Regions from separate parts of the Pseudoalteromonas sp. OFAV1 genome, predicted to be linked through region 3. Evidence: predicted binding sites of a transcription regulator. Region 3 holds the regulator's gene; each other region holds the start of a gene.

Region 1 (7,736 bases), on a different contig from region 3:
CGAGGGTTTCTAAAATAATACGATGCTCTTTGTCTTTAAGCTCGTCTTTGTAATTACCTTGCTCACTCACCTGTGGCACTGTATCTAAATTAACTTCAACGGGTTGCTCTTGATACACCGGTGCATTGTGCGGTGGCGTAGCAACTGACTTTATCTCTACCGTTAGTAACTCTTCAATGAAGACATCATCTTCATGAATGCTGTTACCATCACATAATATCAGCGCACGCTGAATAACATTATCAAGCTCTCGCACATTACCCGGCCAAGCATGTGTTAGCAGCTTTTGCTTAGCTGACTCGGTCAACATAGCAATGGGTTCTTTACTTTTCAGGCAATGGCGCTCAATTAAATGCTCTGCCAATACAACAATGTCGCCCGGGCGTTCTGCTAATGGTTTCCACATCAGCGGGAACACATTTAAGCGATAATATAAATCTTCTCTAAATAGATTTTCACTCACCGCTTCTTTTAAATCACGGTTACTCGTAGCTAAGACACGAACATCAAGCTCAATCGTTTTACGGCCGCCTAAGCGCTCTACTTCACGCTCTTGTAGTACACGCAGTAATTTTGCTTGCAGACCTAAATCCATCTCGGTGATCTCATCAAGTAAGATGGTACCGCCTTGTGCTTGTTCAAATTTACCAGGGCAGGCCTGAATGGCACCGGTAAACGCGCCTTTTTCGTAACCAAATAAGGTTGCTTCAAGCATATTTTCAGGAATAGCGGCACAGTTAATGGCAACAAAGGGAGCATCTGCACGATTCGATTTATCATGAATATAGCGGGCTAACACTTCTTTACCTGAACCACTTGGGCCAAGAACCATAACACTGGCATCTGAACGCGCTACTTTGCTCGCAAGTTCGAGTAACTTAATACTCGATGGATCTGCAACAATTGGCCCGTCTGTTTCTTTTTCCTTTTCAGGTAAATAACGACTGACCATATTAAGCAATACTTCTGGGGCAAATGGTTTTGCCATGTAATCAATCGCACCTAAACGCATCGCTTCAACTGCATCATCAATGGTGGCATAAGCTGTCATCATAAGTACAGGTAGTTCAGGGTAGTTGAGCTTAATACTGCGAAGTAAATCAAGGCCACTCATCGCGCCCATTTGTACATCGCTGACCACTAATGAATACGTGCCTTGTTTTAAAAGCACCATTGCTTGCTCAGCACTATCTGCTGCGATGCAATCAATTCCTGACATTTCGAGTGTATCAATCAAAGCTTCTCGTAAGCCTGCGTCGTCTTCAACGACTAAAATTGCGTTCGTATTCATTTTGCCTCCGCTGACGTAAATTCTGCACTTATTGGCAGGATCAAGCTAAAACATGCCCCCCCATGGGCATTATTAGTCACTTCAACCCGTCCTTGGTGCGCATTAGCGACTGAACTCACAACAGCAAGTCCAAGCCCTGTGCCTTGGCTTTTTGTAGTAAAGAAAGGTTCAAATAATTTCTCGGCCTGACTCATATCTACGCCAGGACCGTTGTCACTTACACTGATGCGAACACTATTATCATTTGCGGTGTCGCGCTCAGCACTAAGCGATACTTCTGCATGTTTGCCAATTATTTGAATACTGTTATGAATTAAGTTTTGAATCGCACTGGCAAGTGCGGTTTTATTACCCACAATCTCAATGTCTGGTTCTGGCAAGTTAACGGCTAAGGTACTTTGGTTTTGTGCAACCATTGCATCCGCCCCCGCTTTTACTTCATTGAGTAACTGTTGCATCGAGACACTTTCAACAACTTGCTGTTCGCCACTTTTTGCAAATAACAGCATGTCATTTACTTGGGTTTCTAAATCTTTTAAACGTGACATTAATTTAGTATGAAAATTACCACGCGAGCTTTCTGGTAAACGCTTTGAACCCAAGTTTGCGGCATAAAGCATAGCGGCTGACAACGGCGTTCTGACCTGATGAGCAAGCGAAGCAACCATTTTACCAAGCGCACTTAAGCGCTGCATATGTGCTACTCGTTTTTGTAAACGCCTAGTTTCTGTTAAATCTGTCATTAAAATTAACTGCCCTGGCTCAGGTGCAAGCGCAGTAATATCAAGCTTTATTAAACGCCCATCTTTGAGTGATACCTCATGACCATCATCTTGCTTTGGTCGAAATGAGCGCTGAATAACGCTAAACCATTTTTCACCTTCAAGCGGTTCACCCAGCATATCAATAGCAATTTGATTTGCTTTTGCAATCATGCCTCGACCATCTAAAACCACAACGCCCGCAGGCATAGTATGCACTAAATGACTTAGCCAACTAGCTTGCTGGCGAAGCTCACTCAACTCGCCAACATACTCTTCTTGCTGTAAGCATGGGTTATATTGATTAGCTGTGATAAATTGTGGTTTTAATACATGTGCCAAGGCCATAATCGATACTCAAAAAATCGTGTCTACACAGCTAAATGCACAATTCATACCATAATTATTTTTGTTTTATTTCAATAAATTAAAATCAAAATAAACACCGACAAAAAAATGACATTTGCGAGGGAACAATGCAAAAAGAACACCACTGTCGCTGCCCGTGGCTCGACACCAGCAAAGAAGATTATGTGGCCTACCACGACCAAGAATGGGGGGTGCCATTATATGATGATCACCGTTTGTTTGAGTTTATAACCTTAGAGTCAGCACAAGCCGGGCTTAGTTGGTATACCATACTTAAAAAGCGTGATGGCTATCGCAGCGCCTTTAAAAACTTTGTTGTTGAAGAGGTTGCCAAAATGACTGAGGACGACGTCGAGCGGTTAATGCAGTTTGATGGCATTATTCGTAATCGAGCCAAGATCGCCGCGACTATCAATAACGCGCAGCGTTTTATTGAAATTCAAAAAGAGTTTGGTAGTTTCTCAAACTACCAATGGCAGTTTGTAGGTGGTAAGCCTTTGGTAAACAACCTAGATAAACTAGAGGATTACCCGGCTATTACTGAAGCCTCCACAGCATTTGCCAAAGATTTAAAAAAGCGTGGTTTTAAGTTTTTAGGCCCAACGACTGTGTATGCGCATATGCAGGCCTGCGGTATGGTGAATGATCACAGTAATGATTGTTTTAGAAAAGCCGAAATAGTGAGTGAATATTAGCCGCAAATCTGCAGAAACATGCTTTATGTAGAGAGCGTTAAACCTACCGCGAGTTAATCTCGCGATAGGTTATACTTTTTCATCTTCTCAACGAGAGTTGTACGGCGAACACCTAAGATTTCTGCCGCACGCGCTACGACATAATCATAGCGCTCTAATGCTTGGCTAATTAAGCTGATTTCAAGCTCAGCAAGGTACTCTTTCAGCTCAATGCCTTCATCGGGTAATAAACCAGAATCAACTGTTGTTGCTGGCGTATCAAGCTCTTCGTCTTCGTAATCACTAAAGCCTGTGCTAAAAATATCGTTGAAAGCATCTCGTTCCATCAGCTCTTCAGGGTACTCAGGCTCATAGGCTTCGACCTCAATGTAACGATATTTAGCTGGTAGGTCTGGCACATCAACCACTTTATCAGGGAACATAATGACCATGCGCTCCACTAAGTTGGCTAGCTCACGGATATTTCCCGGCCATGCATGCTCTTTTAAGCTTTGAATTGCCCGTTCGGTGAATTTTGCTGTTGTGCCACTTTGCTCATTCACACGGCGCATTAACTCTTTTAAAAGTAGAGGAATGTCGTCAGCACGCTCACTTAGCGAAGGGTTTTCAATTGGAAACACGTTTAAGCGATAAAAAAGGTCTTCGCGGAAGTCGCCCTTTTCAATCATCTCTTCAAGATTACGATGGGTAGCAGCAATAATTCGTACATCAGCTTGAATAGGCTTTGTCCCACCTACTCGTTCATAACTGCGCTCTTGTAATACTCGTAAAAGCTTAACCTGCATTTGCAGTGGCATGTCACCAATTTCATCTAAAAACAGTGTACCGCCTTGTGCTAATTCAAAACGCCCTTTTCGCGCTGAAATTGCCCCAGTAAACGCCCCTTTTTCGTGACCAAATAACTCACTTTCAAGTAACTCACCAGGAATAGCACCGCAGTTTACTGGCACAAATGGCCCGCTATTTCGTTTAGATAGTAGGTGAACGTTTCGTGCTACCACCTCTTTACCTGTGCCAGACTCACCTAAAATAAGTACATTGGCATCGGTTTTAGCCACCTGCTCAATTAAAAAACGAACATCTTTTACAGCATCAGTTTCACCAACAAGTCCATCAAACGATTTTTGCGACTTAGACTGTTTATGAGCACCAGGCAGCATACGCTGATATTGCTGACAGTCATGCAATAACTGAGTGGTTACGTCATGATTGAAAGGCTCACATATCAAGCCTACAACATTAGCAATACTAAGAAGGGGTTTGAGGGTTTCACCTATTAACAAAAATGGAATAGCTGGAAACTGTTTGATCACAGCTTCATGATTAAGCTGCTGTAGAGCACCAAGAATGACCATGCATTCTTGCTGTTGATGTTTTTCACAAAAAGACTGTAACGAAGTCTCATCAACTAATTGTGCAGTTTCACCAATGAAGGTAAGTGCTGCATGTAAACCTATCGCACGATTATTATTATTGTCTAAAATTAAGATCATTATTGGCGAACCACAGTTACCACGAGGTTAGTTAATTTCTAAATTGTAAGCGAGTTTAGGAGGGATGCAAGCGCTAAGCGGCAATTTATTGACATCAACGCCAAAAAATAGTCACTTAGCACTAAAATTTAATACTAAAGAATTAACTTACAAATTTAGCCTGTTTGAATTTTAAAATATTCTATACTCGTTGCTATAATCTCTATAGAAATGCACAAAGAAAGATAATATCAATGGCATTAATATTGCTTATCTACTTTTATGAATCAGTGTTTTTAATATAGGATTTTCTCATGGCACACATATCGATAAAAAAGTACAGTCAAGTTAGCGTTAGCAACATTAATGAAATGTCTCCTTATGAGCAGATCAATTTGATTTTCAGTAACATTATCGGACGTTTAGCAGCAACTAAAGGCTTTATTGAGCGTAAAGAATTTGAAAAAAAAGGTGAAAACATTTCTACCTGCATTTTATTATTCGGTGCTCTACAAGATGCACTCAATTTTGAGCATGGAGGGGATATCTCTAGCAACCTACTATCGCTGTACGACTTTTGCCAACGCAGGTTAACTGAAGCAAATGTAAACAACGACATTGCAGCAGTAGATGATGTTATCCGTATCGTTAAAGAAATAAAAGAAGGGTGGGATTCTATTCCGCTCGAAGAGCGCATACCTAAAGCTGAGCAATAATGCCGAATTTTAACGCTCTGAATGCATTACTCATTGCATTGTCAGAGCACATAGATAAAACAGATATTGAGCTGGCAAGCCAAACGTTAATAGCTATTGACCAAGAGTTAAAGCATTGGTGTGAGAGTGAAACACCACCTCAAGAAAAAGAGTTATTAGCTATACAAGCCAAAATTTTAACTGCTACAGCTAAACTTAAAAACGCCAGAGACAAAACTCAGGCTGAGCTGATCAACCAGCGTAAATCACATAAAGCTATTTCAAAATATCAAGCAACTAAACGCTAATTAGCGTTTAGTTGCTTGATAAATTATTATTTCTACAAAAGGTAACACCCAAATACAGGCAAGAAAACATACTAATTCAACTATTTATTTTGCTTAACAACCCCTGGCATATTATCAAGCTGCGCTTGCACATAGCTACTGGTTGAGTTCATCTGGGCGACAAGTAAATCCATGCTATTGTACTGTGCGTATAAACGAGACTCTAACGACTCCATTTTTCTTGCAAAATCAATGCGCTCATCATCTAAACCATCTAACTGAGTCTGTTTACTGTCGATTCTGTTTTGAACAATACCATCTGAATCCGTATAAAAACTCATTAGCTCATCAAAAGATTGCGCAAAGCCGCCTTCATCGCCCTCACCCAAAAAGAACTCTTGAACTAAGTCTACATCGGCTTCTACTTGTTCGTTTAGGCGTTCGGTATCTAGGCTTAATTTGCCGTAACGGTCTGCTTCAACCCCAAGCTTAGATAACGACAAACTACTGCCATCACTCAAGCTAACTTCACTGGTTAATTGCTGACGAAGTTTTGACATTACGCCGCGAAGCATAGAGTCACCGGCCATCACACCTGCACCGCTTTCACCTGATTTACCTAAATTATTACTCAGTTCAAGTAATTCGTTATAGCTTTCTATAAAGCTATTTAAACCGGCTTTAATATTATTATTATTTTCTGTAATTTTAAGGGTACTATCGTCGTCATCAGTGCCATGGGCTTTTTTAGCGGTGATCGTTACACCATCAATAACATTTGCAAACTCGTTATCACTGCTTGTAACTGTTAAATTACCATCTATGGTAATTGAAGCGTCTGTTGCAGCAATCACCTCGTTGATGTTTGTAACCCCTGAACCGGTGTCATAGGCTAGAGCCGATAAACCTGCCGCGTCAGTATTATTGCCATCAGCATCAGTTGCTGTAACTTTTATTGCGTTTTCAACACCACTGTTTTTTGCTGATAAAACTAAATGCTGGCCATTATCGTCGGTGATAATCGTTGCTGTTACACTGTCGTTGTCTTTACTGTCGTTAATCGCATCACGAATTTCAGACAAAGTTGCAGTATCTGACACATCAATATCAAAACTATTCTCACCGGACGCTATAGTTAACGTACCTTCACCTACTGCTGCATCTTCTGCAAATGCACTTGACATCAATTTATGTTCAGTCGCAAGGTTGTTTACTTTTACATTGTAACCACCAGGCTCCGCATCTTTGTCAGAGCTTAGAGTTACAAAATCATCACTACCAGAAATACTGCGCTTTTGGTAGTTATCAACTTCGCCTAGTGCCTCCATCGAGGTTTGCAGTTTTTCAAGCGCTGACTTTAACGCGCCTGCAGCTGAGATATCTGTTGTAAGGGTTGCTTCTTTATTATTTAAACGCGATGTAAAAGGGGTGCGCTCAGCATTAACTAACGCATCAACAATATCTGATACTGCTAAACCTGAACCTAAACCATTAAATGAAATAGCCATAACACTTCCTCACATTACACATTTAACTTAACAAAAAACTTTAAACAGTTTGATCAATTAAAAAACCCGCAGTTTCAGAAAGCTTAGCCACTAAGCTCAACACTTCTTCAGATGGGTATTGCTTAATTAACTCACCACTGTTTTTATCAACCACTTTAATAACATCACGGCCCGATTCTTCATCTACTTGAAACTGCAAACTACGATTCATTTCGCCCATGAAGTCCTGCAATTGTTGCGCCATTTTCTCAAGCTGTTCGCGGCCTAGCTCGTCTTTTTCAGCACTTTCGTCCAATTTACGCTGCATTTGTTGATAATTTTGCTCTGTTTGCTGTTGTTGTGTATTTTCCGTTTTATTTGATTCATCAACCGCTGTTGCTGTCAGTTGCGGGCTCGCAGCTAGCTTATCATCCGCTTTTTGTGGAGCCACTGCAAAATCAGGGCTTTGGGTTATTGCACTCATAACGCCTCCTTAAACATTTTACCCTATAGCTAATGCAACAAAAGGAGATTAGCGTAAGCCAATCTCCTTTTTATTTTAGTTAACTAATGCTGACTTAACCATTAGTTGTTGTAACTAATCACACTATTAACCAATTAAGCTAAGCGCTGCTTGTGGTAACTGGTTCGCTTGCGACAAGATTGATGTACCCGCTTG
Region 2 (7,736 bases), on a different contig from region 3:
ACACCAACATCCGATGGCTTTATTGTGGGGAGAGCGGGCTCTGCTTTTCGCTATGTGATTGGTTCTAACAACGTAAAATCAATTTCGATATTAGATGGTTACCATATTGCTAAACACCAAAATGGTGATGTTGCATCAACAAATTTTATTTTGTTAGAAAAAGATAAAACTAAAAGCAATGACCCTTTAACAGGTTTATTTGAGTCAACTAAGAGTTTAGGAAACACACTAGGCTTTAATAAAGTTGATGATTATATTTTGTTAAACATTAACGACAGCACGATTGTTCCTTTAGATGTGAGCATCTCGGGTAAAAATGTTGCAGAGCACTCTAACTGCCGTAGTAAAGGTTTATACAATGAGTGTGACAATGTATCTTTCAAAGAATCGTTATACAGAAAAAATGGATTCAAGAACAACAGTCATTATTATTGGGCAATTGATTGGATTAATACACCTTCAGGTCCTCTTGCATTCTACAAAACGAGTACAAAAGTAAAAGTTGTAGATATTAATAAAAAAACAAGTGCATACCGTTTTTTCTAGAACGCTAGGTGTGAATGAGTTTATTTTAATTGAAAAACAAGATGGCACGGTTGCAGTAAAAGCGCAGTTAGGCTTTAGTCATGAACAAGTTGATAATATTGAAAGCTTTATCAGTGCAAATAAAGAAGAAATTGAACCAATGCAACAGCTTGGTTCGTAATTAGTTTTTTTATTGAATATGCTTAAAGCCCCGTTTGGGGCTTTTTTTTTCTTCTACATGATTGGTCATTGTTCATTAACGTGAACAGCTATAGTATTTGTTTTAAATTGATTTATCAGGGTAGGGCAAATGTTACGATTTTTTTCTATAGACCAAGGTGTGATCACAGAAACTGAGCCAGCTGCAGATACGCCTCTTGTTACTTCTATTAAAAATGCCCACTGGATTGACACCATAAATCCGACTGAAGAAGAGCGACAAGCGCTGGCAAGCACGCTTAATATCACCTTACCCGGTGCTGATGATGTTGAAGAAATCGAGGCATCTTCCCGTTGTTTTATCGACCACGAAGGCCTACATGTGCATGCGCTTTTTATGTCACCAAATGAAGGGCGCTTTAATACGGTGACAGTGGCTTGTTTGTTAAAAGACAACTGTTTGCTGACAATCCGCGATGATGAATTAGCCGATTTTCGTTTATTACGACTTCGCGCTCGTAAAGGGCAAGTGGCGTGTGATAATCCCAAGCAACTTTTAGTGACTCTGTTTGACCAAAAAGTCGAAAACCACGCTGATATGCTTGAAGATATGCATCACCAGTTAGAAAAACTCAGTGCCTATGTACTTGAAGAGGACGACTCAGATTTAGAAGAAGCCGTCAGCCGGATCTCGCGCCTTGAAGATAACAACGGTAAGGTGCGTTTATGTTTGATGGATACGCGCCGAAATATTTCGTTTTTACTGCGTCATTTAGGTGCACCAACTGAAGACCGCGAGTCACTACGTGAAATTGTACTTGATATTGATACCCTTATGTCTCACTGTACATTTTTGTTTGATAAGGTGAATTTCTTAATGGACTCGACTCAGGGTTTTATTAACATCGAACAAAACCAAATTATAAAAACCTTCTCTATTGCCTCAGTGGTGTTTTTACCGCCGACCGTTGTCGCCAGTATTTATGGCATGAATTTTAATAGCATGCCTGAGCTGCAATGGGCATGGGGTTACCCGTTTGCAATTGGCATTATGTTGCTGTCTGGCTTTGCACCTTACTTGTTCTTTAAACATAAAGGTTGGCTGTAGCAAAGCATAAAAAAGCCCAGCAAATGCTGGGCAAGGGGTCTTCGGATAGACTTTGCGGTTTTAGCCTTTCAATTCGCCAGTAGACGATTCAATATGCGCACGAACAAACCATTGGAATTGTTCTAGATCAGCCAGTTGGCCGGTGATCATATCTTCAGAAACAGGGTCTAATTCAGCAAGCTTTTCGATAGCTGCACGGTGATCTTTATTAACGCCGTTATACACTTTATCAAGCGCTGTTAGATGGTCAGTGACTAAGCCTTTGCCAATTGAGTAGTCTTGCCAAGTGCGACGATCAACAATTGATTGCGGTGTGCCAACAGGTACGCCGCCCATAGTTGCAATTCGCTCTGCAATCGTATCAGTCATCTCTTGCACTGCGCTTACTTGTGGGTCTAGCATTTCGTGTACACCAATGAAGTTAGGACCAACAACATTCCAGTGAATGTGTTTTAAAGTGAGGTGTAAATCGATTAAAGCGACCATACGCTGGTCTAAAATTGCAATCGTGTCAGCTGCAGCTTGGTCTTTAACACCGGGTGCTGTAAATTCTGCGATTTTTGATGATGAATTACTCATTACTCCTCCGAGATTATCTATAAATTTCCTTTCGCTTTTAGTTTAAAAGCGCGCTTGATTAGGTAGAAGCAAACGTTGTGCCTAAAATGGAATTTTGTTAACTGGTTGAATTTATAGGGTTAATTTTATTTTGTTTTGAGGTGGAGTGGTTGTGATGAGGTATGAGTATGAAAACTCTGCACACCTTCTGTAAAAAATTCAGTGTGCAGATACAAAGTTACGACTTAAGAAAGTAATGCCGCCGCTAAACGAACAAAGTCAGATGAGGTTAGAATTCCCACTAAGTTGTTATCTTTATCAACCACCGGCATGCAGCCATGACGATTTTCAACAAAAAACTTAGCAACTTCGTGTAGCGGCTGCTCTGGCGAGATACTGGTAAAATCAGTGGCCATAATATCAACCACTTTAGTTTGCTTTTCTTTGCGTTCAAGGGCGCTGGCGCTGTAATTCGCCATGATATTCATTACCTGAGCAATCATGATTTTTTGCGTTAACATGCCAACTAAACCGCCGTGTTCGTTGATCACTGGGATATGTCGAACATTTTTCTCTTTCATTAGATTATGAGCATCATGCAGGGTATTTTGCGCGCTAATGGCAAATGGGTCTGGCGTCATTAAATCACTAACTAGGTGTGTCATGGCTAAATCCTTACAGTTAATTCAAGTTGTGGTAAGTCTAGCGCTTATCGAGTTAATTGCACTTTAGTGAGATCAAAGTTTTAGTGATTAACTGTGCATGTACCTGCATTACTTTGCTGACAATAATGAAAGTCTAGGTAATAGTGAGACTTGGCTGGTCGCTCACCTTTTGTTAGGTATTGATACATCAATTCGGCAGACAGGCGTCCCATTTCAAATGGATTTTGACCAATATTAGCCGATGATAATCCTTGTTTTAATACTTCTAATTGCATTTGTTCTGTATCGGCAGAAACAATGACCACCTCTTTACTGGCAATACGTTGTTTCTGTTTAGCAATCACTTTTGCGTAGTTAGGATTAAATTGGGCAAAACCTGCTACAGCTAAAAAAAGTGGTGGGTTTTCAATATTAAGTAGTTTGTCGAGCTGACCCAGTGATACTTCACGTTTTCCTAAACTATATAAAGGGCAGCGGTCAAATTCACTCCAGCCATTTTCACCGCTTAAACGTTTTTCTGTTTGCCCTGATAACGCATAACGAACACCTTCAATGCGTTTGTTTAAATTAGGTGTTGTGGAATGTCCGGATTGAATACAGACTTGGTTAATTTCTTTGTCAGTGAATTTTTTTAGTTCGTTCCCCAAGGCCACACCATAATCAAAATTATTAGTACCCACATAGGCTAAACGATACTGCTGATCATCTTCGAGCAAATCAGAGTCAAAGGTAATTACAGGAATATTATTGTCTTTAAGCTTTTTTAAAGCGCGTTCAACAAGGTAATTAGAGTCTGTAGTAGCGATTAATAAACCACTAATGTTGTTTCTGCGAACGAGGTCGGTGATCACTAATACTTGCGTGCGAATATCTTGAAAGTCTTTAGGGCCATCGTAAATACATTCAAAATCGAGATGCTGTTTTGCAAATTGCTCACACCCTTTAAAGGCTTGCTGATAGAAGCTATCGTTTTTGGTTTTACCCACAACAGCCACCACATATTTAGCCTGAATTGGCAGGGCAAAAAGCCAAAAACTGGCGCACAAAAACATCCAGTTTAATTTGAAATTTAATAATACTTTTAAAGACATAGCACTACATATTGCAATTTAAGTATAAGCACGCACTAATTATAGTGGTAGAGTTTGAATTTACAAGATTAATACAAAAGCATTTACCAATTTGGTCTATTTGGTTCTTTGTTCTGGTTTTGGGTGTTGATTTCGACTCGATTACGGCCATTATTTTTCGCTTCATAAACCGCTTTGTCTGCGCGATTCACTAAGCTTTCAAAGCTGTCATTTACTTGCCAGTTAGTTAATCCAAAACTAGCGGTAACCGATATACGATGCTCTTGAAAAGCTATTTGACTGGCTTCAATGGTTTTACGAAGACTGTCTAAAAATTGTCTCGCTGAGCTGATGTCGGCTGCAAAGAATAGCAGTAAGAATTCTTCACCACCAAGGCGGCAACATAAGTCTTCTTTTTTTAAATGGTGTTTCATTAAATCAGAGAACACTTCGAGTACTAGATCACCGCCATCGTGACCGTATCTATCATTAATTTGCTTGAAGTAATCAATATCAACAACGCAGGCATAAAGGCTAGAAGTTTGGTTCGGGCTGAATAATTGCTGTTGTTCGATAATAAATTGCAGTCCGCGGCGGTTATAAAGTCCGGTAAGCGGATCCTTTAAAGACAGCTCCAAATATCGTTTCTTTTCGTCAACTAATAGTGTCGTGATGAGTCCAAGACCTGTCATAACAAATACAGTTGCATGGGCAATTACAGTAAGTGAATAAAGGGTTGCTAAGTTGTGCTCATGGGTAATGATACTCAGTTGTGAAATGGGCACTAACAGTAAGATACATTGCGCCATCGACAACACAGTATTGCCTATATTTTTCTCACATACAGCACGCTTTGTTGTGTAGTAAATCAGTGCAGGTAGCACGCTTAATGTATAACAAGCTTCGACTAAGGCCAGTTGGTTAATATTTTGAGTAAGGATGGCAAATACAGAAAAAATAGCCCCATGAGCAATAATTATCTTATTAAATCGACAGAGTTCGTCGTGGTTATAAATAGATAATTGCAGCAATGTCATGGAGATCATATAAATCACCACACCAGAGCGAAAGCTCGGCGCAAGGTTGAATAGATCTTGGATCCAAAGCCATGCAAAGCCAATTACACCGAGGTAAAAGAATAGATTAAATAGGTAAATTGAGCGGTTATTAAAACTACTGCGCATCAGGCGCGTAGCTATAATGGAGCAGGTTACTACCGTAATAAGTAAGAAGACGAAAAAGCCGTGGTAAAAGTAATTCTCTACGTTACTAGCCATGAATCGCACTGAAAAGATCTAGATAAATAAATCTTAGCACAGGGTAAATTTCTCATCTTAAAATCTTAAAATACGACTGCCAAAGGCTATGTACGTAATGACGTAATACTGCCTAGCAAATCTTGCTCATTTAAAACAAACTAAACATCACTGAAGCGATTAATAGTATTGCCATTAAGTAGTTAAATGCTTTTAAGCGCTTTGGGCTGGCAAGCCAGTGTTGAAGCTTTTCGCCAAGTAGAGTCCACGAGCTGACGCATGGCAGATTAATTAAACCAAATATGAGGCTTACTATTAACACAGAGGTGAGGTTTTTGTCTGGGGCATACAAGCTTACTGCGCTTAATGCCATTGCCCATGCTTTTGGGTTCACCCATTGGAAAAGTGCAGCCTGAATAAAGGTAAACGGCTTACTTTCACTATTGGCTTTTTGTTGAGCGCTACTTGTGGCAATTTTAAACGCCAGATAGAGTAAGTAAGCAATACAAAACACTTTTAATATCAAGTAGCTTGGTGGAAATAAATCAAATAGCTGCATGATGCCAAGGCCCACTAAAACCAGCATCAACATAAAGCCAAGCGTCACGCCAAGTAAGTGTGGTGTGGTTCTTTTAAAGCCAAAGTTGGCACCTGAGCTCATCAACATTAAGTTATTCGGTCCAGGAGTAATTGATGACACCAAGGCAAATAACGCCAGGGCTGTTAAAATTTCAAAACTCATTGCTATCTCTCCACTTTAATTTTATGCAATTATAAGTTGAAATAAGCGCAATTTTTGCGCTTAATGTTGCTATATGTATTCAAATTTCACAATGTAAAATGAAAAAAGATAAAATTAACGACAGAATATTGCATGAGCTTAAACACAATGGTCGAATTGCCAATGCGGAGCTGGCAGATAAAGTGGGTTTATCGCCATCGGCATGCCTTCGTAGAGTGCAAGAATTAGAAAAACTTGGGGTTATTGCGGGGTATCGAGCAGTGATTAACAACCAAGCTGTGGGCCTAGGATTTATCGCTTATGTTGGGGTTGGCTTAAATGAGCACTCAACAGTATCTCAGCGAGCATTCGAGCAAGCCCTTGAGTTTATTGATGAAGTAAAAGAGTGCCACAATGTAACTGGCTCGTTTGAATATTTGCTGAGAGTCGAGACGGCAGATCTTAAGTCTTATAAAGCGTTTCATGCTGATGTGCTCGGCTCTATCCCACAAGTACGCACCATTACAACGCATGTAGTAATGGAATCACCCAAAGATGAACGTGCATAACGACAGAGTTTAAGCTTTTTAGTTGTTATTACTGATTTATAAAAAAACATAGGCAGCAGTAAGCAGATACATAGCCATGTCTCAGTTACTGAATTTGCATCAAAACGTTAGCCGTCATTGGGAATGCCATGTCGCCATCTTCAACTTTTATACGTAAGTTTTCAAAACGTGTGTTAAATGCAAGCGCCGTCTAGAAAGCACGTTTTATGAAAACTCTAAATCAATATTTTTAATGCTGCACGGGTTCAATCACTAAAATCAAGCTTTATGACAATTTCGTGAAGATTGTGATAATGTAACTTTTTATCGTTTCTTTGCTTTATAATGCCATTTTATTTGTATGATAAACTTGGGTTTAGCTTGGAGTTAGTATGGTTTCACGTCGAGATTTTTTAGTAGGGGCAGGCACGTTAGCCTTTTTAGGATTATCAAAAAGTGCCATAGGAAAGGTGTCATTAGGTGATTTAAAAACAACGGCTGTCGGCTTTGGCCCGTTAATTCCCGATCCAGATAAATTGCTCGATTTACCTGAGGGCTTCAGTTATCAAGTCGTTTCAAGTTTAGGTGAGAAAATGTCTGATGGCTTTACTGTACCTGATAAAGCCGATGGCATGGGCTGCCTTGCACTTGGTAATGACCGTGTTGTATTAGTGCGAAACCATGAGCTAAAACCAAAAGATTTAACGAAAGCTGAAGCAAGTATTGCTAACCATAAAACGCCCCTGGCTTTTGATACTAACAGTGACGGGGTGGCGTTACCCGGTGGCACAAGTCATATCGTTTATAACTTAAAAACCCATCAAAAAGAGCAAGAGTACTTGTCATTGGTCGGCACTATTCGTAACTGTTCTGGCGGTATCACGCCATGGGGCACTTGGCTTACGTGCGAAGAAACCACCGATACTAAAGCCGATGGATTTAACCAAGACCATGGTTATATTTTTGAAGTACCCGCAAATAGCAAAGGCTTAATTAAACCTGAGCCATTAAAAGCCATGGGTCGATTTAACCACGAAGCGGCTGCCGTTGATCCGCGCACAGGCATTGTTTATTTAACTGAAGACAAGGGTGATAGCGTCTTTTATCGTTTTATTCCAAAAGAGTA
Region 3 (7,736 bases):
GTCAGTAATGTGGTTAACGAGAGCGCGCCTAAAAAGCAGTTATGTTTATCAACAACGTATAAGTCATCTGTACCTTCTGGTAGTTCACCACGCAAGCGTAAATAGCGCAGGACTACATCTAAGGTAACATCTGGACGAATTGTTACCGTATCGCTGTTCATCAGGGCACCGGCTGAACGCTCTTGGTACGACAGTGCCTGCGTTGCCCTTTCTCTATCTTGCGAGTCCATTGCACTGACTACGTCTTGATAAACGGTGTCAGGAAGGCTACGAAGAACTTCACCTAAGTCATCGTCGTCCATGTCTTCGGTTGCAGCAGCAATGTGCTCAGGCTCCATCTGAGCAATAATACCTAAACGTACGTCTTCTGAGAGTTCTTCTAAAACATCACCACGCACATCTGGGTCTACCAACTGCCATAGCATGCGACGAATTTTATGGGGAGATGACTCTAATAATAAAGCGGTATCACACGGAGCTGTTTTAGCGAGCATGCCTCGCACCTGAACAAATTGTCCACTATTGAGTGACTTGGTCACTTGTTTAAGTTGTTGTAGTGGGTAGTCTTGTTCAAAGGCTTCTGGCATTGGCGTCCTTACAACTGAAAATAGATTAATACAGATTCTGCAAATACAGCATAGTTGCTAAGTGGTGTATTTGCAGGATATCTTCACACTGCGATAAAATTATTAAGTGCTTTGTATTTTTAAGGTGTGAACGATATAAAAGTAGGATATTTAAAGAGAATTATAAATACCTGAACTAAGTTTAACTTAAACGGTTAAGCCTTAGCAAACGCTATTCTTGTTCATGAAAGCGTTGTGCAATTAATTCTCCAATTGCGTTCAGTGCAGCCTCTGCATCTGGGCCTTCACATACCACACGCACTTCTTTACCTTGGCTACTTTCAAGTAACATTAAGGCTAAAACACTATCACCTTCAGCTTCTTTATCGTCTTGATAAAGCATAATTTTAGCATCAAATTGCAAAGCAAGTTGTGCTAAAACAGTGGCTGCTCGTGCGTGCAAGCCAAGCTTATTTTGAATTAAAAACGTGTCTTCTGCGTGCATCTGGCATCCAATTAAATATCTTGCTCGCGATGGCGGATTTTTACGTTCGCATGCGTTTTTGAAAAGCTATCACCAATGGTCTGCGCTAAATATACCGAGCGATGTTGCCCGCCAGTACAGCCAATTGCGATAGTAAGATAGCTTCGATTGTTACGCTCAAGGTGAGGTAACCATGTTTGCACAAATGTTTGAATTTGCCATGTAAATTTTTGCACTATGCTATGACTTGCAAGGTAATCTTTTACTGGTTGATCTAAGCCTGTGAGTGGCTTTAGATCTGGCTCCCAATGTGGATTTGGTAAAAAACGTGCATCAAATACGTAATCGGCTTCTTTAGGAATACCATGTTTAAAGCCAAACGACATAAAGGTGATAATCAGCTTTTTATCTTTTTTACCTAAGATCTTTTCACGAATAGATTCAGCTAACTGATGAACACTCAGGTCGGTGGTATCAATCATAAAATCAGCGCGCGTGATCAGTACATCCAGTAATACTCTTTCTTGCTTAATTGCTAAATCGAGTGGCAGCGAGTCAATCGATAGAGGATGTAAGCGTCGCGTTTCAGAAAAGCGTTTGATCAGAGTTTGGTCATCACTGTCTAAATAGAACAGTGTTGGGTTTGCGAAACCTGGCAGGTATTCAAGAATATCATTAAACTCTTGCTGCTCTTTCGGTAAGTTACGCACATCTATGCTGACTGCTATTTTGTCATAGTTGTCTGAAACGCTACGAACAAGCGAAGGTAATAAGTTGACTGGGATATTATCAACACAGTAGTAACCCAAGTCTTCAAGTACACGTAAAGCGACCGATTTACCTGAGCCTGAGCGACCGCTGATGATAATTAATTCCATTTATGCCTCTGCTGATATGACCTGAAACAGTTCGTGGTCTGTTTTGGCGCTACGTAACTGTTTACAAAACTCCTTATCTTTTAGTCTATCAGCAATTGTCGATAAGGTCTTTAGGTGAAGTTGGCTGTCTCCATCTGGTACGATGAGTGCAACGAAAATATCCACAGGTCGGTTATCAATTGCGTCAAAATTGATTGGGGATTCACTCACTATGACAAATGCCTGTGGTTGCTCTGCACCACTCATGCGGCCATGTGGAATAGCAATGCCACGACCAATACCTGTACTGCCTAATTTTTCTCTATTGAGTAAGGCATCAAGGACGTCTTGTTGAGATAAATGAGGAAGCTGCTGGTGAGCCAGCTCGCTGATATATTCAAGGATTCTTTTTTTGCTATTAAAAAGGACCGCAGCTTTGCTGCAGTCCTGGTTAGTAAGTGAACTAAGTTTCATAATTTAGTGTCGAGCTAATTTCTCTTTGTGTTTAATGACTTGACGATCTAGTTTATCGATTAGCGAGTCAATGGCTGCATACATATCTTGGTGTGCAGTTGAGGCAAAGAGCTCGCCTCCATTTACATGTAAAGTTGCTTCTGCTTTTTGGCTTAATTTTTCTACATCTAGAATGACATGTACATTATTAATGTGGTCAAAATGCCTTTCTAGTTTTGCAAACTTGCTGTTTACATAGTCTCTTAATGAATCAGTGATTTCTACATGACGACCAGTTAAATTTAGTTGCATAAGCATTTTCCTTCTATGTAAAACGTCTAAATCAAACTCTTACGCTGATTAGACGGAGGTATCGCTAGAGACTCTCGATATTTTGCAATTGTGCGTCTAGCTACTTTAATTCCTTGCTCAGCCAATATATCTGCAATTTTACTATCACTCAATGGTTTAGCTGAGTTTTCTGCAGCGATAAGCTTTTTGATCAAAGCGCGAATTGCTGTTGATGAACACTCACCACCGTTTTCTGTGCTGACATGGCTTGAGAAGAAATATTTCAACTCAAAAATCCCGCGAGGGGTGTGCATGTATTTTTGTGTTGTAACACGTGAAATTGTCGATTCATGCATTTCGACCATTTCTGCGACATCGTTCAGCACCATTGGTTTCATGGCTTCTGGGCCATGTTCAAAAAATGCTTGTTGTTGCTGTACGATACAATTGGTCACTTTTAAAAGTGTATCGTTACGGCTCTCTAAGCTTTTAATAAACCATTTAGCTTCTTGTAAATGAGAGCGAATAAACTGGCTATCGCTGCTCGATTTTACTGAGCGTGACATAGCTGCATATTGGCTATTCACTCTAATTTTTGGCATACAATCTGGGTTTAGTTCAACGACCCAACGACCTTTAACTTTTTTAACCGATACATCGGGTATAACGTACTCAGACTCTTCGCGAACTATGCTGTCTGCTGGCTTAGGGTTTAAGCTGTGGATCAGCGTCATTACTTCTTTTAGTTCGCTTTCTTTAAGCTTAGTCTTTTTCATCAAAGTGCGATAGTCGCGACTTGCTAATAATTCAATATGCTCAGATAAAACCATTTTAGTTTCAGCTAAATACGGCGTACTCGCATCGAATTGGCGAAGCTGGATACATAAGCACTCTTGTAAGCTACGGGCACCAATCCCTACTGGATCAAACAACTGTATTCTCTTTAAGACCGCTTCGACTTCATCTAGTTCGATTTCTTCTTCATCATTATTTTGATTAAAACTTTCGACTATGTCTTCGCAGCTAACAGTTAAAATACCTGAGTCATCAATTGCCTCTACGATGGCGACAGCGATCGCTTCATCGGTTGGGCTAAATGGTGTGAGTTGTAATTGCCACATAAGGTATTCATGGAGGGTTTCAGTCGATGCACCTTGATAAATTGACTCATCTTCTGGCATTGGACCTGATGATGTTGATGGGGCAGCACTCATGTACTCATCCCATGTCACATCCATGGCTAAATCGTCACTAACGGTGTCTTTGTTAAGGGCATCGCTGCTTTCTTGTTCGTACTCACTCGGCGCTTCTTCGGCCGATGCACTTAGCTGAGTATCATCAGATTCAGCTTTTTGCTCGTTCTTACCAATGTTTTCATCGTTGTAATCTGCTTCTTCCACTTCAAGCAGAGGGTTACTATCAAGTGCTTCTTGAATTTCTTGCTGGAGATCCAATGTACTAAGCTGCAGCAAGCGAATTGCTTGTTGCAGTTGTGGAGTCATTGTAAGTTGCTGGCCCATGCGCAGCTGTAATGATTGCCTCATGTATCCCTAACAATCCTTTTATGTGTTATCGACACCTGTGCAGTCACAGGTAAATTTATATCGATTTATTGTCATTGTTATTTAGTTTAGCAGATGCGCTAGATGGTGGCTTATTGGTTATAGCCTGAATTGCTCACCTAGATACACATCGCGTACGGTTTGGTCAGCTAAAACATGCTCAGGTGTTCCTGATGCAATTAGCTCCCCATGAGAAACAATGTAGGCTTTTTCACAAACATCAAGGGTTTCTCTAACATTATGGTCAGTGATTAATACACCAATACCACGATTTTTTAAGTGTTCAATAATTTTCTTTATATCTAACACTGAAATAGGATCAACACCAGCAAAAGGCTCATCTAACAAGATAAATTTAGGATTTGCGGCTAATGCCCTAGCAATTTCTACGCGACGACGCTCGCCCCCAGATAAAGCCATACCTTGACTATCACGAATATGCTGAATACTAAATTCATCAAGTAAGTTGTTGAGTGTTTCTTCTCGGCCTTGTTTATTTAAATCTTTACGCGTTTCTAAAATAGCCATTAGGTTTTGATAAACCGTTAACTTTCTAAAAATAGATGACTCTTGTGGTAGGTAACCAATCCCTAAACGTGCTCGGCTATGCATTGGCAAAAGTGTAATATCATTATCATCAATGCTGATCTTGCCTTTATCGCTAGGTACTAAGCCAACAATCATATAGAAAGTGGTGGTTTTGCCTGCGCCATTTGGGCCAAGCAAACCAACGATACTGCCCGCTTCAACCTCAAGACCCACATTTTTGACAACTTGGCGGCCTTTATAACTTTTTGCTAAAAGCTCTGCTTTTAATGTGCTCATGGTTGGCCTTTATCGTCTTGTTTGTTGTCAACAGGCACTAAGATTGTGTGTACACGGTCTGTTGAGTTTTCGTCTTTTTCTGCGCTAATTAGTTGTTGTGCCATATCATAAGTAATGCTTTTCGCTGTTACTTTTTGGCCTGCTTGAGTCACTTCGGCTTCGCCATTTAAAGTTAAGAAGCGCTTGGCTACGTCGTAGCGAACTTCTTCTGCACTGGCGCTCATTACCGTGCCATCTGCTTGCTTTTCTTCAAAATAAGCAGGCTTACCTGTGGCGATAATTAACTCAACAGTACCTTCTGTATCACCACCATGGGCTTCAAGGCGTTCGGCTGTGATCCGGCGGTTACCATGTATAATTTCGACATTGCCTTCAAATATACCAACGCCATCTTTTAGCTTACCAGTTTGGCGATCTGAGCTTATGCTAATTTGTGCGCCTGTCTGCTCGGCAGCTACGCCTGAAAAGGCAATCAATAAGCTTGGGATCAGGAGTAATTTCTTCAGTTTATTGGTCATAGTATATGGTTCGTGTATGGTTAGTTAGCTCTACAATCTCGGTTTTTAAATTAGCTTTTAGGCCTTTACCGGTAATTTTTAAATTTGGTCCTGTTAGCGTCACAGGTTGCTTCGAAAACATGGTCATTTGTTCTATATCAACGTTAATGTTTTCAGCTTTAATATCTTCGATCATGCCATTATGGGTTAAGTTTTTAGCAACAACATCGCCTTCAAAAATAAGCTGATCGTTTTCATATAAGGTGGCTTCTTTAGCTTTTACTTGCCAAATTTGCTGGTCGCCATAAAGTGTAAAAATAGGTTGCTCAAAAAAGGTAAACCCAAGTTGCTGATAAAGCTCCATTTTTGCAGCCGCCACCTTATGGCTAATCTTGCCTTGCTCATCATAAGCGGTTTGCTTTAGTGCAACGGCCGTATAATCGGGAGTTGCAATAATCTCGTCTTCACTATTTATTGTGTTTGTTGTTTGGTTAAAGTACGGATACCACAACCACACCATGCAACAAACAAAAACAATACTCAGTAAAATACGGGCTATATTCATGCGCTGGTTCCATCGCTAGTTAACGGCTTACCGTTTTCTAACATCAGTAAATCTGTTAATTCACGTACAGCGCCAAAGCCACCCGGTAGCATGGTCGTATAGTGAGCCAGTTTTTTTATCAATGGGTGCGCATCATTGACTGCTACCGCAAAGCCTACTATTTCCATTACAGGCAAATCAGGGCCATCGTCACCAATGTACGCAATTTGCTCATCTTCTAGGCCAAGTTTATCTTTTAACTCTTGGTATGCAATCAGCTTTGTTTCTTGGCCTTGATAAATATGCTGTACGGTTAGGCTAGTCATTCGCTGCTGAACTATTTGTGAATGGCGCCCGGTAATAACGGCAACTTCAAAGCCACTATTAATGAGTGCTTTTATGCCAAAGCCATCTTTGGTATTAAATGCTTTAAGCTCTTCGCCCTGATTTCCAAGATAAATTCGGCCATCAGAAAAAACGCCATCAATATCACATATTAGTAACTTAACTTTTTGAGCACGCTGACTTACATCAGGACTAAGGGGCTGGTATAGCTCGGCGAATGTCATTACTTACAGAACTCCTGCTTTTAATAGGTCTTGCATATTAAGCGCGCCAATCGGTGTGTTATTTTTATCGATTACAATCAAGCCGTTGATACGTTTGCGTTCCATAATATTTAACGCCTCAGCAGCCAGCATCTCTGCACTGGCTGTAGTACATGAGCGCGTCATGACCTGGCTAATGGCGGTACTATGAATATCAATACGTTGCTCTAAAATACGACGTAAATCACCATCCGTAAATAAGCCGCAGAGTTTTTGGTCTTCCGCGACCACGGCTGTCATACCTAACCCTTTAGCAGACATTTCAATAAGCGCATCTTTAATGCTTTGCGACTCGTGCACTATTGGTGTTGCATCACCACTGTGCATTACATCGTTTAATGTAAGCAACAAGCGCTTACCTAGGCTGCCTCCGGGATGAGATAATGCAAAGTCATCGGCTGTAAAGCCACGTGTTTCGAGTAAAGCAACAGCCATTGCATCACCCATAACCAAGGTTGCTGTAGTGCTTGCCGTTGGCGCAAGACCCAGTGGGCATGCCTCTTGGCTAACTTTAATGCAAACATGCACATTAGAGAGCTTTGCCATTGTTGAGTCAGGGTTACCTGTTAGCGAAATCATTTTTGCGCCAATTCGTTTAATAACAGGAATAATGCTTAACACTTCACTGGTTTCGCCCGAATTCGAAATGCACATTACTACATCATCTCGAGTGATCATCCCTAGGTCGCCATGGCTTGCTTCGCCAGGATGAACGAAAAATGCCGGTGTACCAGTGCTTGCTAATGTGGCAGCTATTTTATTGCCAATGTGGCCAGACTTACCCATGCCTATAACGATGATACGGCCTGTGCATTGGTACATTAGCTGACAAGCTTGCTCGAAATGTTCATCGATGTACTGATCTATTTCGTGTAAAGCTTGCGCTTCAATTTCAAGAACGCGCTTACCTTGCGCAATAAAATTTAGCTGGGTCATTGATTATCCTATTTGGCTAAAAATATAGCCTTGATATGCAATAAATGCGACTAACAAAAAGCCACCTTCTACTCTATTGATGCGGCGAGCACCTTTAAAGTTCAATGACATGG
Region 4 (7,736 bases), on a different contig from region 3:
TGGCAATATCAAGCTCTCGGCCTGTCTCAACGAATCCACCCGATTCCATATTTGAACCAGGACGCTCTTGCATCGCAAACACACGTGATGGCAAGCCTTCACCAAAAGCCTGCATGGAACGCGCTTGTGCAAAATCAGCTTTAAAGCCAGTGGTGTTAGCATTAGCAAGGTTGTTAGCCTTTAACTCAAGACCACGCAAGCTTTGCTTGGCACCAGACATGGCAATGTAGACCATTTTGTCCATAACATTGACTCACTAAAAATACGATAACTAAAGAAATGCAATAAAAGTGCCAAAGTAAAATTGACGCATAAATAGGATGGTAAAAATGAAAAAAGGCTGCCAATTGAGGGAGCAGCCTTCGTGTCGGATTAAGCTCAGAGCCGTTTAGATTAACGGATCTGTAGGATGTTTTGTTGTAGTGTTGAGTTAACTTCTAATGCACGTGAATTTGCTTGGAAATTACGTTGTGCACTGATCAAATCAACAAGTTCACTTGTTAAGTTAACGTTTGACTGCTCAAGGGCTGATGAGTTAATTGAACCTAATGTACCTGAACCTGGTTCACCGGCAATTGGCTCACCAGAGGTTAAGCTTTTCTTCCATGCCGTGTTACCCACTTGCTGTAAACCTTGTGAGTTAGAAAAGCGCACCATTGCCACTTGGCCTAAGAATGAAGTATCACCATTACTGTAAGAAGCAACGATTTTACCATCTGTACCAATATCAATACCTGATAGACGACCTACAGTCGCACCATCTTGCTCTAGCGCTTTCACTTCAAAGTTACTTGCATATTGAGTCGGTATTTTATTCGTTGTACCAGCTTCATCGCGCCAATTGATGTTTACATCATCAGGGAAACTCGCACCGTTAGATAATAAACCAGATATACCGCCTGAAGGTATTGTTAATGGATTAAACGTAGCATCTGTATTTGCAGTTCCATCAGTGCTTTGAGGTAAACCACTTGAGTCAAACTGAAAAGTTGAAATAGGCGTATATGGCGACGTAGTTTGCTCAGTACCATTAGCAGCAAACGGCTTTTCATCAAGTGTTGCAAACACTTGCCATTCATTGTCATTACCAGTCACTGCTGCGTCAGTTTTAACAAAGAAGAACTGTAAAATGTGTGGCTCACCTAAAGAATCATACACTGTTGTTGATGTTGAACTGTTATACGACGCACTTGTCTCAGGGTCAAATGGTGTAACTGCTGGCGTTAATGCACGCGAATCTAAGTTAAACGACGAATAAACATTGGTCGTAGCGCGTGGAGAACCTGATGCATCAGGAATTTGTAGCGCAGAAGATGTGCTTAAACTAACAGAAGTTGTATCACCCGTTGCTTCATCAACAGGGAAACCTTGTAAGTAGTTTCCGCTAGCATCCACAATAAAGTTGTCTTTATTAAGTTTGAACGCACCAGCACGAGTATATGTAAAATCTTGTGCACCTAGGTCATTTGCCATGGCAAAGTAGCCTTCACCAGTAATTGCTAAGTCCAGAGAGTTATTAGTGAAAGATAATGAACCTTGGTGAAATTGTTGTGCCACCATTGTAGTTCTTACGCCGTCACCATTTTTAGTTTTACCTGAGCTAAATACTGATGATGCGTACACATCAGCAAACTCAGCACGAGACTCTTTAAAGCCTGTGGTGTTAACGTTAGCAATATTGTTTGCTGTTACATCTAAGTCTTTTTGCGCGGCAGCAAGGCCGGTTAATGCAATATTGAAGCTCATAAGTCACCTCTAAAGTGTCAATCTGTAGCACTAGGCTAACTAGTTAATCTGTGTAATTAAGCGATTTCTGCAACATCAGTTAGCCTAACCGCGCCTTCTTTAGTATTAATAATAATGCCGCTAGATCCATTGATATTAACGCTTTCAATATTTTTGAAAGTCGCTAAAGGTAGACTGCTATAGTCACCATTTTGGAATCCTTCAGCTTTAACTTCGTATTCGCCTGGAGGCAAAAGCTCTCCATCGTCATTTTTACCATCCCACTCAAAACGAACTGCGCCAGCCGATTGAGCGCCCATGCTGATGGTACGTACAAGTTGACCTGACTCATCAGTAATGCGAAGCGTAAGATCTTCAACAGGCGTTTCTGCAATTGCCGATCCCTTAGCAACGTTACTACCATCAAAATCAATCGTATTTGATTCTAATAGTGCTTGTTTACCAACTAAGGTCGAAGCTTGTAATGCCGAGTTCGATGTCATTGACGCAGTAAGTGCATCAAATTTTGAGTTTAAATTCGAGATCCCTTCAGCCATGGTAAAGTTGGTCATCTGAGCAATCATTTGATCATTATCAGCCGGCTTGCTTGGGTCTTGAAACGACAACTGTTGTGTTAAAAGCGAGAAGAAGTCTTCTTGCGTTAAAGTGTCATCTTTCTCTTCTGGTTTGTTTTGATTGTCCTGCCAACGTAAATTATCTAAATACGTGGATGACGCACTGCTGATGTCGTTACTCATAACTTATCCTCGGTTACCGCTGCCCAAGCAACAGTGTTTTACTTAACATTTGCTTAGCTGCATCAGCAACTTGCACATTTGTTTGGTAAGAGCGAGAGGCAGAAATCATATTAGCCATTTCTTCTACGACATTAACGTTAGGTTTGTAGATATAACCGTTTTCATCCGCACTGGGGTGATTAGGGTTGTACTCTATTTGCAGAGGCTTATCGCTCTCAACAATACCCAACACTTTTACGCCAACAGAAGAGCCCTGAGGATTGCTTTGTGTTGCTGACGCTTTAGTCAACTCCGCAGCAAAAACAGGATGGCGCGCTCGGTATGTTTTGTCTTGACTAGAGCTAATCGTATTCGCATTCGAGATATTACTTGCTGTTGTATTAAGACGCACATTTTGCGCGCTCATACCAGTGCCTGAAATATCAAAAACATTATATAAACTCATGATTAAGCTCCTTGACTACCGAGGGCTTTTTTAAGGCCTTTAATTTTACTACTCATAAATTGCAGGCTTGCCTGATACTCTAATGAGTTCTGTACATACAAGTTTCGTTCCACTTGTATATCAACTGAGTTACCATCACCTGTATCTGCTTGATTTGGCGTACGAAACATTTCTGCGTTACCAACAAACCGACTGCCACCGGCAAGGTGTTTTGCGTCAGTTCGTACCATGTTATTGCCGCCTTGCTGGTTGCTTTTTGCCGCTTTTAGAGCCGCCGCAAAATCGATATCTTTTGCTTTGTAGCCCGGCGTATCAGCATTAGCGATGTTTGTCGCTAATAACTCAGCGCGTTGTGAACGGATCAACATTGCATGCGGGTGCACACCAAATGCTTTATCAAAACTGATAGCCATAACCATCTCCAAAAAATTGACTCTGCTAGTGCAGATGCAAAAGGCAAGCCAAAATTAACTAGATAGATAAAGCACGGTAAGCTTTTGAATAATAAATAATTTAGCAACCTAAGAGCTAGGTTGCTAAGAAGAGATTACTTTTTCTGGTAGATAATACCTGGGTTACAACGAACCATCTCGAAGCTATCACTTAAGCCAGCCATAGATTCAGATGCCCCTAAAAATAAATACCCTTTTGGATTAAGGGCCTGAGCAAATTGAGAAATAATCTTTGCTTTTACCTCTGGAGAGAAGTAGATCAGTACATTGCGGCAAAAAATGATATCAAACTTGCCCATTAAGGCGTAAGAATCTAATAAATTCAAATGCCTAAAGCTCACCATTTTTTTGATTGGATCAATCACCTGCGCCATACCATTGCCGCTGTCTTTAAAAAACTTTTGCCGTCTTTCAATTGATAAACCACGGGCCAGTGCCAACGAGTCATATTCAGCATTTTTACACATATCAAGCATGGTATTAGATATATCAGTGCCGATAATCTGCGCGCCCATTTTAAGTACGCCAGGGTTTTTCGCCTGAAACTCAGCAACCGACATAGCAATTGAATACGGCTCTTGGCCTGATGAACTTGCCGCTGACCAGATTTTTAGTGGCCTACGCACATCTTTCAACTCAGGAAACAGCTTTGTTTTAAGCAATTCAAATGGGTATTGATCACGAAACCATAAGGTTTCATTCGTCGTCATCGCATCCACAACAGCAGCACGAAGCTGTCTTTCATGTGGACTGAGCGTTTTACTAACTAATTGCGATAAAGACTCAACGTTAAAGCGCACCATTAATGGCGCAAGACGACTTTTCACTAGGTAAAGCTTATTGTCGCCTAACACAATGCCACACTGTTGCTCTAGAAAAGAGCGAAATTGATCGTATTCGCTTTGTTGTAAGTGCTTATTTTCCAAAGTAATACCACCTATAAATAATTAATCACAATGAACCCACTTTTTAACAGCCGTTGCTAATTCGTCAGGGTTAAATTTTGCAATAAAATCATCTGCACCTACTTTTTGGATCATTGCTTGGTTAAATACACCGCTTAAAGAAGTGTGTAAGATCACATGCAAAGGTGATAATTTTGGATCCGCTTTTATCTCTGCCGTAAGGGTATAACCATCCATTTCAGGCATTTCAACATCTGAAATTAATAACCCTACGCGTTCAGTAATATCGTTTTGGCAATCGAGTTTTGCAATCTCACGTAACCGTAATAAAGCCTCTTTACCATTTTTAGCGAGCTCAGTTTGTACACCTAATGGCTCAAGCGCTCGCTTAACTTGGTTTCGCGCAACAGCAGAGTCGTCTGCTATAAAGACAATACGTTCACCTAAGTCTCGCTGGATTTCACCATCACCCACTACTTCTGCACTTACTTCTGTATTTACAGGGCAAATTTCATTCAAGATTTTTTCTACGTCTAGAATTTCAACCAGCTCGTTTTCGATTTCGGTGACCGCAGTTAGGTAAGAATAACGACCCGCACCTGATGGTGGAGGCATTATTTTTTCCCAATTCATATTAACGATACGTTCAACACCGCCAACTAAAAACCCCTGCACAGAGCGGTTGTATTCAGCAATGATAATAAAGCTGTCTTTGATATTTTCGATAGCAGGACCGCCAACGGCCATTGATAAATCAATGACTGAAATAGTCTGACCGCGAATGTGAGCTACGCCTCGTATATAAGCATTAGATTTGGGCATGTTTGTGAGTGGTGGGCATTGCAAAACCTCTCTCACTTTAAACACATTGATACCAAAGCGTTGTCGCCCTCTGAGTTTGAATAATAGTAATTCAAGGCGGTTTTGCCCAACCAACTGCGTGCGCTGGTTCACTGAGTCTAAAATGCCTGCCATTTCAATCTCCTAAAGATAAACAATCAGAGCCGGAACAATAATTGCTTTCTTTGTGTTAAAGCTACATAAGGTTACAAAGCGTCTGTTTTTTGACGCAAAATATTTATACCTTGTTTTCAACCATAAGCATAGTCGAAACAATATGAGTTTGTTAAAAAAAAGCCGAAGATACAGTGTTTTTTATTTCCTTGCTAGCTTGTTGTCCATTACACAAGTGCATGCAGAAGTATATAAAAACGAGCAGCTTCAACAGATCGCTATCGATTTTGTTAGTGAGCAGCTTACTGATCTAGAAAGTACACCACAAGTGAGTGCATTGCCGCTTGATAGCCGCATACCCGACAGAGTGTGCGAATCACCTTTAAGTAAAGAAGTACCAACAACACCTCCTTTTAATCGGCAGGTAACTGTACAACTTAAGTGCGAAGATATAAATAGTTGGACCCAATACGTACACGTGCGCATCATTGAGCTTGAGCCTGTGGTTGTTGTGACAACTCATTTAAGTCGTGGTGAAGTGATCAGGGCTGAACATTTACGCCTTGAAATGAAACCAAAACAGTTTGTTAGAACGCAATATGTGCAAGATGAGTCTATACTTATTGGCAGTCGAATTAAGCGCAATTTGCGTGACGGTACACCAATTGTAATGAGTCAGGTTTGCATGGTTTGTAAAGGCGACAACGTGACTATTTACGCTTCACTACGAGGCCTTAGAATTAAAACGACAGGCATTGCCCTTGAAGATGGTACGTTAGACGAATTAGTGCGTGTAAAAAACAAAAAATCAGGTAAAGTATTAAATGCACGTGTGGATGGTGTCGAGTCTGTTCAGGTAAATATTTAATTTTTTATATTTATGCTAAAGTATCCGCTGTGCCTGCCGATATAAAGGCATATGTTGGGTAATGTATAGGTCAAATATTATGGTAAGCAATGTCAATAATGGTCAACAACAAACCTCTGTGTTGACAAATACCAAGCAAAAAAAGCTTGATTTACAAAAAGATAATGCTAACGCTGCTGAAGCTAAATCAGCTGCGCCAAAAGCAAGTGCAGATTCTGTAAGCTTAACACCTCAAGCTAAGCAGCTTAAATCTTTGCAAGAAAAAGCTGAGCAATCGTCTGGTTTTGACAGTAACAAAGTTGCCGAATTAAAAAAAGCAATTAGTGAAGGTAAATACCAAATTGATGCTGAAAAACTAGCGAAGAACATCGCCGCATTTGAGTTTGATGTCTATGGCTAATCATAATCATTTAATTGCCAGTAAACTAACACAACAAGTTTCTTGCTTGGAGTCTATTGCTGCGCTTTTAGATGATGAACTCAATGCAATCGCATCGAAACGTGGCGAAGGGTTAAAAAGTATTGCCCAACAGAAAATCTCTTTGCTGCAACAAATTCAAACTATCGACAAAGAAGTGCAGAAACTATCAGTCAATAATGATTCTAAAGATGACGACGTTACTGCTCTTATTAAGCAAGTGAACAGCCTACTTGCTGAATGTAAAAAGAAAAACGATGTTAACGCTCATGCTGCGCATCAAGCTCAACTAAGTGTTAAACAACTTAAAGATATCTTAATCGGTTCGCCTTCATCGATGACCTACGACCAAGGCGGCAGTGTGGTTCAAGGCGACAAAACAATTGTACATAACCTAAAAGCCTAGCAACTGATATTAAATTGAATACAAAAATAAAGCGCGATAATACCAAATTATCGCGCTTTATTTTTTAGAGCAGATTATACATTTCTGATGTTGTAACCTAGTAATAGGTTACTTTTTTAACTTCGCGTGGTTTTATTTCGCCAATATAAAGGTCATGTACGCGTTTCATATCAAGTTGTAATTCTGTTGCGTAGGTATCGCCTACTGCATAAGTTTTTATAACCTGCGCACCTTTTATGACACCTAATACCTGGCTTTGTAATTGATCGTTTTGAGCAATACTATTTTGCACTGTTGTGCCTGCGGAAATTTTTTGCCCATACACTTGCTCAGCAAGTTCACGGTAAGCTTCAAGCTTTGACGCTTTAATTGCAAGTAAGGTGCGTTGCGACTCATTGCTACTTGGTTGAGCGCTAATTGGCGCGTAACCTATTGCTTTTAGTACTGGATAATTATCAGGCTCTACATAGCGATACTCGACATGCTTGTCGAAAATACTACTGCAGCCTGTTAATGCTGTGCAGGCAACTAGCCCGCTTAATAAAAGTGCTCGCATAATTTGCTTCCGCTTAGAACTCATTTCTCGTAAATATGCACGTTTAATGCCACATCTGGTACAGTCCTTGCTCATTTACCTGTAATCTATGAGTATCAATGCTAGGTGTCAGCATGAAAGTTAAAATTATGGCAAATATAAAATGGCTTGGTTTAGTCAGTGCAATTGTTTTTTCAAACAATAGTTTAGCTCAATGGTTTGAGTCTACAGGGCATGCTACGGTCAAAAATGGTGATACTAGTCAAGCAA

The links. The regulator sigma-54, encoded in region 3, starts transcription at its own class of promoters, with help from an activator protein. The targets are predictions, from matches to a motif close to GTTGGCACGNNNNTNGNNT.
Region 1: the regulator sigma-54 is predicted to act here: its motif matches at 4,842-4,860, upstream of fliS (flagellar export chaperone FliS).
Region 2: the regulator sigma-54 is predicted to act here: its motif matches at 2,438-2,456, upstream of dps (DNA starvation/stationary phase protection protein Dps).
Region 4: the regulator sigma-54 is predicted to act here: its motif matches at 3,376-3,394, upstream of flgB (flagellar basal body rod protein FlgB).

What each region holds. Positions count from the first base shown of each region.
Region 1 is NZ_JAKGBG010000003.1:212,951-220,686, forward strand. Features, by position in the region: gene L1267_RS03160 (sigma-54-dependent transcriptional regulator) at 1-1,291, opposite strand, end outside; gene L1267_RS03165 (sensor histidine kinase) at 1,288-2,400, opposite strand; gene L1267_RS03170 (DNA-3-methyladenine glycosylase I) at 2,529-3,116, shown strand; gene L1267_RS03175 (sigma-54 dependent transcriptional regulator) at 3,170-4,609, opposite strand; gene fliS (flagellar export chaperone FliS) at 4,903-5,304, shown strand; gene L1267_RS03185 (hypothetical protein) at 5,304-5,591, shown strand; gene fliD (flagellar filament capping protein FliD) at 5,672-7,078, opposite strand; gene L1267_RS03195 (flagellar protein FlaG) at 7,119-7,541, opposite strand; partial or broken gene L1267_RS03200 (flagellin) at 7,668-7,736, opposite strand, start outside.
Region 2 is NZ_JAKGBG010000012.1:59,481-67,216, reverse strand. Features, by position in the region: gene L1267_RS09185 (hypothetical protein) at 1-546, shown strand, start outside; gene L1267_RS09180 (hypothetical protein) at 527-706, shown strand; gene corA (magnesium/cobalt transporter CorA) at 836-1,792, shown strand; gene dps (DNA starvation/stationary phase protection protein Dps) at 1,853-2,371, opposite strand; gene L1267_RS09165 (CBS domain-containing protein) at 2,596-3,015, opposite strand; gene L1267_RS09160 (substrate-binding domain-containing protein) at 3,096-4,106, opposite strand; gene L1267_RS09155 (GGDEF domain-containing protein) at 4,190-5,269, opposite strand; gene L1267_RS09150 (LysE family translocator) at 5,493-6,083, opposite strand; gene L1267_RS09145 (Lrp/AsnC family transcriptional regulator) at 6,182-6,631, shown strand; gene L1267_RS09140 (alkaline phosphatase PhoX) at 7,003-7,736, shown strand, end outside.
Region 3 is NZ_JAKGBG010000008.1:41,637-49,372, forward strand. Features, by position in the region: gene mgtE (magnesium transporter) at 1-587, opposite strand, end outside; gene L1267_RS06585 (HPr family phosphocarrier protein) at 799-1,071, opposite strand; gene rapZ (RNase adapter RapZ) at 1,083-1,928, opposite strand; gene ptsN (PTS IIA-like nitrogen regulatory protein PtsN) at 1,929-2,381, opposite strand; gene hpf (ribosome hibernation promoting factor) at 2,385-2,672, opposite strand; gene L1267_RS06605 (RNA polymerase factor sigma-54) at 2,699-4,195, opposite strand; gene lptB (LPS export ABC transporter ATP-binding protein) at 4,313-5,038, opposite strand; gene lptA (lipopolysaccharide transport periplasmic protein LptA) at 5,035-5,556, opposite strand; gene lptC (LPS export ABC transporter periplasmic protein LptC) at 5,546-6,100, opposite strand; gene kdsC (3-deoxy-manno-octulosonate-8-phosphatase KdsC) at 6,097-6,648, opposite strand; gene L1267_RS06630 (KpsF/GutQ family sugar-phosphate isomerase) at 6,652-7,623, opposite strand; gene L1267_RS06635 (calcium/sodium antiporter) at 7,627-7,736, opposite strand, start outside.
Region 4 is NZ_JAKGBG010000010.1:106,263-113,998, reverse strand. Features, by position in the region: gene L1267_RS08260 (flagellar basal body rod protein FlgF) at 1-244, opposite strand, end outside; gene flgE (flagellar hook protein FlgE) at 394-1,746, opposite strand; gene L1267_RS08250 (flagellar hook assembly protein FlgD) at 1,803-2,483, opposite strand; gene flgC (flagellar basal body rod protein FlgC) at 2,497-2,928, opposite strand; gene flgB (flagellar basal body rod protein FlgB) at 2,931-3,341, opposite strand; gene L1267_RS08235 (CheR family methyltransferase) at 3,476-4,306, opposite strand; gene L1267_RS08230 (chemotaxis protein) at 4,328-5,260, opposite strand; gene flgA (flagellar basal body P-ring formation chaperone FlgA) at 5,403-6,107, shown strand; gene flgM (flagellar biosynthesis anti-sigma factor FlgM) at 6,187-6,507, shown strand; gene flgN (flagellar protein FlgN) at 6,500-6,931, shown strand; gene L1267_RS08210 (LPP20 family lipoprotein) at 7,029-7,487, opposite strand; gene L1267_RS08205 (flagellar assembly protein FlgT) at 7,601-7,736, shown strand, end outside.